Bradyrhizobium diazoefficiens: one gene and its partner. The protein of the gene in region 2 interacts with the protein of the main gene of each other region in a pairwise test. Links are inferred from orthologs where the notes say so. Each region holds a gene or a part of one and is shown on either strand. Other genes may lie near its edges. The genes, in order: JJB99_RS23830 and rfaD.

Region 1 (3,229 bases), 2.0 Mb from region 2 along the record:
GATGCGGCGACATCGACGGCGTATGGATGGAGCCGGTGATGGCGCAACTGATGATGACTTTGTTCTTCGCCATGATGTGTATCCTCCCACTTAGAATCTGGACTCGAAGGCGGTCCAGCTGTTCGACAAAGTGTCGCGATGATGTTCCGCGGCAATCTTGATGAGGGCCTCGGCCCGGTCGCGATGAGAGAGCCCGCGGAGGTCGGCCGCGCCGTTCTCGGTGACGATGATGTCGGTGTCCATGCGCCCGAGCGATACGGGACCGGCGCCGCCATTCGGTCCGACGATGCGGCTGATGGCACCTCCGGCGGCAGTCGCCGGAAGTGCGATAATCCGCAGACCGCCGCCGCACCAGGCGCCGCGCGCAAAGTCCGAGGCGCCGCCCGGGCCCGAGGTGAGGCCTTGAGCCGTCATCTCGGCATAGACCTGACCAAACAGGTCGACCTCGATCGCGGAATTGACCGCCACGAACCGATCGATATCGGCGACGACCCTCGGATCATGGGTGCTGGAGACGGGCGTGAACGCGAATGAGGAGCTGGAGACGGCGGAATAGAGCCGTTGAGAGCCGATGGCGACGCCGCCGGTGACAGCGCAGCCGGGGGCGAGGGCACCTGCGTCAGCGAGATCGAGGACAGCATCTCCGATCAGTCCGGAATGGATCCTGATGTCGCGGTGGCGGGTCAAAGCGTGCAGCACTGCGGTCGGGATCTTTCCGAGGCCGGTCTGCACAGTCCCGCCGTTCGGAATGAACCCAGCGACCTGGCTGGCGATGGTTTGGGCGACCGGGTCCGGAGTGCCCTCGGTGAAACCGAGCAGGCGCTGTTCTGCCTCGATCACCGCTTTCAGCTCGGAGAAGGGAATCCCGTGATGGCCTCGCGTTCTCGGCATCAGCGGATTGATGTGCGCGATCCGAACGGGGATGCGAGGCCATACGTCAACAAGAAAGTCCGCAATCGGGCCAAAACTGCACAGCCCATTTTCGTCCGGCGGGGCCACCATGAAAAGCGCGGCGTCAATCTGGATAGTTCGCAAGCGGGTGAGAATATCGCCATAACAAAGCGGAAAGAATGAAACCGCTGCGCCCGCGGCCTTGAGCTCGGGCGTCATGAAGAACGTCTCCACCCGACAGCGTGGATTGGCGAGGTAGGTCCGGGTGTTGAGGTTGGGGACGAAGATGCCGGTAAACGTCATTGCCCCGAGGGCTTCGCCGGCGCGCATGACCGCGTCGGCGAGAAGGAGAGATTCACCGGAACACGCCGCGACCAGGGTGCGCCCGGCCGGGGGCAGGACGGAAGCGAGCGAAGCAGAGTCAATGTAGCGCGGCGCCACGCTCGCTCTCCCGCCGATCACTTTACGTATTTATGGAAGTCGGGCTTGCGCTTCTCGTTGAAGGCACGCACACCTTCCTTTGATTCTTCGGTCTCGTAGAATAGCTTCACGGAATAAAGCGCGGCCATGCTGATGCCGCGAATGTTCTCGCTGTCGGCATTGAAAGAACGCTTGGCGAGAGCGAGAGCCGTCGGCGAACGCTCCGCAAGTGTGTCCGTCCAGATCTTGACCGCGGCATCCAGCTCCGCCGTGGGGACCACCTTGTTCACAAGGCCCATTTCGTAGGCTTGCTGTGCGCTATAGCGCTCGTTCAGGTACCAGATCTCTCTTGCGCGCTTATCGCCGACATGCCGGGCGAGCAGGGCGGTGCCCCAACCCGGATCGACCGATCCGACCTTCGGTCCCACCTGGCCAAAAACGGCGGTGTCCGCCGCGATCGTGAGATCGCACAGAGTCGCGAAAACATTGCCGCCGCCGATGGCAAAGCCGTTCACGCGGGCGATCACCGGCTTCGGAACATCGCGGATGATCGACTGGAATTCGTCGATGGGGAGACCTACGATGCCACGGCCATCATACTGCCCTTCATGGGCGCTTTGATCGCCGCCGGTGCAGAAGGCCTTGTCGCCAGCCCCGGTCAGAACGATGCTCGACACGCCCTTGTCGTCGCCGGCGATCTGGAACGCGCGGATGAGCTCATCGATCGTCTTGGCGCGGAAAGCGTTGTAGAGCTTCGGGCGATTGATGATGATCCAGACGGCGCGATCGCGCTTTTCGTAGATGATGTCTTCGAAGGTCGGCAGATCTGTCATGGTTTCCTCTCTTGCGCGCACGACAGGGCGCGCTGCTGCGTCGAAGGTCAGGATGGTGAGGGCCGCGGTCGCGGTCAGATCATGTTCATGCCACCGGCGACGGAGATGGTCTGTCCGGTCATGAACCCGGCATCATCGGAGGCGAGAAATGCGACGATACCTGCGTAATCCTCGGGTTCGCCCATCCGCTTGAGCGGGATGCCGCGAACCATCGCGTCTTTCCATTTCACGGCCTGCTCGCCTTCACCAAGAACGGCCGCCATCATGGGCGTGTTGGTCGGGCCGGGGCAGACTGCGTTGAGCAGAACGCCCTTGCTTGCGAGTTCTCGCGCCACCGACTTGGTGAAGCTGATCAGCCCGCCCTTGCACGCCGAGTAGACGGCTTCGTTGCTGGTGCCGACGCGGGCCGCATCGGATGCGATATTAATGATTCGCCCGGCACGGCGTTCGACCATCAGCGGTGCGACGATGTGATGAGTATTGAGCGGGCCAAGCATATTGATGCGAATAATCTTGTCCCAAAGTGCCTGGTCGGTCGCGAGGAAAGGCATCGGCTTGTCCCAGCCGGCGTTGTTGACCAGGGCCCAGATCGGACCTAGCTCGGCCTCCACTTTGCCCACGGCAACCTTGACCGCAGCATAGTCGCCAACGTCTAGCGCGTAGGTCTTGATGATGGTTCCGGCACCCGCCAGCTTGGCAGTCTCGGCACCGGCTTCGGGCTTGAGGTCGAAAACCGCGACCTTGCACCCTTCCTGCGCGAGGCGCAGGCTGAGGGCCCGGCCAATGCCTTGTCCGCCGCCCGTTACGATCGCTACCTTGTCCTTCAACCCACGCATCGCATGTCTCCGTGTTTCATCCCATGAGGTCCAATTCGGCGCCTTCGGCCTCTTCAGCTTCACCGCCCAGCATCTCAAGCAGCGTATCTTTGAGCGTGCGCAGCGTATCCGCTGCCTGGTTCAACTGCTCCTCCGGTACGCGGTTGAGAATTTCGAGTTCGACGGTCTCGACGTGCTCGCGAATTGTGTTGACCATTTTGGCGCCGGCGCGGGTCAGATAGACGCGCCGGGCGCGTCCATCATTCCGGT
Region 2 (3,088 bases):
CCGGAATCGTTGGTGATGGCGACGCCGGCGGCGGCCATCGCCAACACGCCGTTGCGCAAATCGTTGCCGGTGAGGTCGCGGACGCCGGGGCCTCCCGCCGCGACGATTTCCTGGGCGAGGCCCTTTTCCGCGGGGCCGCCGACCACCCAGACCTCGAGCCCGCGCTCAACCAGCAGGCGGGCGGCCTCCGAATAGTAGGTCCAGCGCTTTGAGACGCCGACCGAGCCGGGGGCGAGCGCTACCGCGGCCCCGCCACGGATGCCATTGGCCTCGCGCCAGCGGGCAATCTCCTCGGCCGGGACCCGCAATTGCGGCACCGGCCATTCCGGCGGCAGGGGGGCGCCGTCGGGCTGGGCCAGGGCGGCATTCTCGTCGATGAAGCGCGGGAGCTTGCTCTCGCCCCAGCGCCAGTGGTTGATCAGGCCGAACCGGAACTCGCCGACCCAGCCGACCCGTTCGGGGATGCCGGCCAGCCTCGGCGCAATGGCTGCCTTCCAGGTTCGGGGCAGCACCAGGGCGGTGCCGTAGTTTTCCGCCCGCAGCAGTTTTGCCAGGCCGAACTGGCGACGCACCGCGAGCCGGCTGCGCGGCAGGTCCCAGACGATGCCGCGGCGGACCCCGGGCATATAATCGACCAGCGGAGCACATAGGGTCGTGGTCAGAAGGTCGACCGGCCTGTTCGGCCAGCGCTCCTTCAGGACCCGCACCACGGTATGGTTCCGGACGAAATCGCCGATCCACATATAGGGAATGATCAGGATCGGGCGCGTGTCGTCCCGATCTGCATTTCCGCTAAGTTGCGAATCTTTGTTCATTCGTTAATTGGGCCAGGAACAAGCTGATGTTGGCGGTTCGGTTAGCCGCTCCGGGCCGGCAGGTAAAGCCACACGAGCCCGAATCCCAAAACCGCTTACACTTTGGTGGATCATGCGCTAGGGCAGGACCAGACCACAAAATCGGGCAGGGATTTCTGAATGTTGCTGGTGACCGGCGGGGCCGGTTTTATCGGATCGAATGTCGTCGCCGCCCTGAACGAGGCCGGCCGCAGCGATGTCGTGGTTTGCGATCTGCTCGGCAGCGACGGCAAGTGGCGGAACCTCGCCAAGCGGCAACTCGTGGATATCGTCCCGCCCGCTGAATTGCTCGACTGGCTGAAGGGCCGCACGCTCGATGCCGTGATCCATCTCGGGGCGATCTCCGAGACCACCGCGACCGATGGCGACCTCGTGATCGAGACCAATTTTCGCCTCTCCATGCGCCTGCTCGATTGGTGCACGGCGAATGCTGTGCCGCTCATCTACGCGTCCTCGGCGGCGACCTATGGCGACGGCGCGGAAGGCTTCGATGACGACGCCTCGCTGCCAGCGCTGAAGAAACTGCGACCGATGAACCTCTACGGCTGGAGCAAGCATCTGTTCGATCTCGCGGTCGGCGAGCGCGCCGCGAACGGCGATCCGCTCCCGCCGCAATGGGCGGGCCTGAAATTCTTCAACGTGTTCGGCCCCAACGAGTACCACAAGGGCACAATGATGAGCGTGCTGGCGCGCCGCTTCGACGACGTCAGGGCGGGCCGTGTCGTGCAACTGTTCAAGTCGCACCGTGAAGGCATCGCCGACGGCGATCAGCGGCGCGATTTCATCTATGTCGACGACGTCGTCCGCGTCGTGATGTGGCTGCTGGCGACGCCGTCGGTCTCAGGCCTGTTCAATGTCGGCACCGGCAAGGCGCGCAGCTTCAGGGACCTGATGCTGGCTGCCTATGCCGCGCTCGGCACCAGGCCCAATATCGAATACATCGACATGCCCGAGCAGATCCGCGGCGCTTACCAGTACTTCACCCAGAGCAAGGTCGATCGCCTGCTCCGCGCCGGCTATAACGGCGGCTTCACGGCGCTCGAAGACGCAGTGAAGGCCTATGTCGGGAATTATCTCGACCGACCTGACCGCTTCCGCTGAAATCATAGGACCCATGGCGACGCCCATTCTCGATTTCGATTCCCTCGCGCAGGCCATCTCAGGCCGCACGGTGCTGTGCATCGGCGACATCATGCTGGACGAATTCGTCTATGGCGAGGTGTCGCGGATTTCGCCGGAAGCGCCCGCGCCTGTCATCGCGGCACAGCGCAGCGAAATCCATATCGGCGGCGCCGGCAACGTCGCGTGCAATGTCGCATCCCTTGGTGCGCGCTGCGTTTTCGTTGGGCTGGTCGGCGAGGACGATGCGGGCAAGCGGCTCGCCTCCGCGCTGGCGGAGCATGGGGCAATCGAAAGCGTGCTGGTGTGCGATCCCTCACGGCCGACGACGCGAAAGGTCCGCTTCGTCTCCGAGCATTTCTCCACCCATATGCTGCGCGCGGATTGGGAGCAGGTGTTAGCGGCCTCCGATGACATCGAGACCAGGCTGATCGAGGCGATCGTGGCGCAGATCGCGCGCGCCGACATCGTGCTGCTCTCGGACTACGCCAAGGGCGTGCTGACCGCGCGCGTGATCCGCCACACGATCGACGCCGCGCGAGGCGCCGGCAAGCCGGTGATCGTCGATCCCAAGAGCCTGAACTGGGCGATCTATCGCGGCGCCACGCTGCTGACGCCCAACCGCAAGGAATTCTCGGAGGCGACGCGAAGCCGCGCCGATACGCCGCAGAGCATCGTCGATGCCAGCGAAGACGTGATACGGCTTGCCGATTGCGAGGCGATCCTGGTCACGCAGGGCGAGCACGGCATGACGCTGGTGCCGCGCAGCGGCGAGGCGGTTCATGTTCCGGCTTTCCCGGTCAAGGTGCGCGATGTCTCCGGCGCGGGCGACACCGTTGCCGCGGCGCTTGCAGTGTCGCTTGCGGCCGGCGCGGACTGGGACACCGCGCTGCGCATGGCCAATGCCGCCGCGGCCGTCGCCGTCGGCAAGCAGGGCACGGCCAGCGTTAGCGTGGCCGAGCTGCGGCGCAAGATCCTGCCGCATGCCTATCTCGCGGCCGAGGAGAAGATTGTGCTCGAGCCTGATGCGCTCGACGCGCAGCTTGCCCAATGGCGCAGGCAGGGCCAGCGCGTCGGCTTCACCAATGGCTGCTTCGACATCCTGCATCCCGGCC

The links.
Region 1: the proteins of rfaD (region 2) and JJB99_RS23830 interact in binary tests that used the Escherichia coli proteins (3 or more experiments, as listed by UniProt). The link is inferred for Bradyrhizobium diazoefficiens from one-to-one orthologs.

The regions. Positions count from the first base shown.
Region 1 is NZ_CP067100.1:4,979,849-4,983,077, reverse strand. The notes cover bases 248-3,157. They hold JJB99_RS23830 (enoyl-CoA hydratase-related protein), read right to left. Parts: upstream 2,145-3,157; coding sequence 1,350-2,144; downstream 248-1,349. Other genes in these bases: JJB99_RS23820 (MarR family winged helix-turn-helix transcriptional regulator), read right to left, coding at 2,997-3,157; JJB99_RS23825 (SDR family oxidoreductase), read right to left, coding at 2,219-2,980; JJB99_RS23835 (acetyl-CoA hydrolase/transferase family protein), read right to left, coding at 248-1,332. In the rest of the region: JJB99_RS23840 (3-keto-5-aminohexanoate cleavage protein), read right to left, coding at 1-73; more of JJB99_RS23835, read right to left, coding at 91-247; more of JJB99_RS23820, read right to left, coding at 3,158-3,229. UniProt on the Escherichia coli protein: Converts o-succinylbenzoyl-CoA (OSB-CoA) to 1,4-dihydroxy-2-naphthoyl-CoA (DHNA-CoA).
Region 2 is NZ_CP067100.1:2,990,165-2,993,252, forward strand. What follows is about bases 196-2,964. They hold rfaD (ADP-glyceromanno-heptose 6-epimerase), read left to right. Parts: upstream 196-974; coding sequence 975-1,955; downstream 1,956-2,964. Other genes in these bases: waaF (lipopolysaccharide heptosyltransferase II), read right to left, coding at 196-815; rfaE1 (D-glycero-beta-D-manno-heptose-7-phosphate kinase), read left to right, coding at 1,969-2,964. Also shown: more of waaF, read right to left, coding at 1-195; more of rfaE1, read left to right, coding at 2,965-3,088. UniProt on the Escherichia coli protein: Catalyzes the interconversion between ADP-D-glycero-beta-D-manno-heptose and ADP-L-glycero-beta-D-manno-heptose via an epimerization at carbon 6 of the heptose.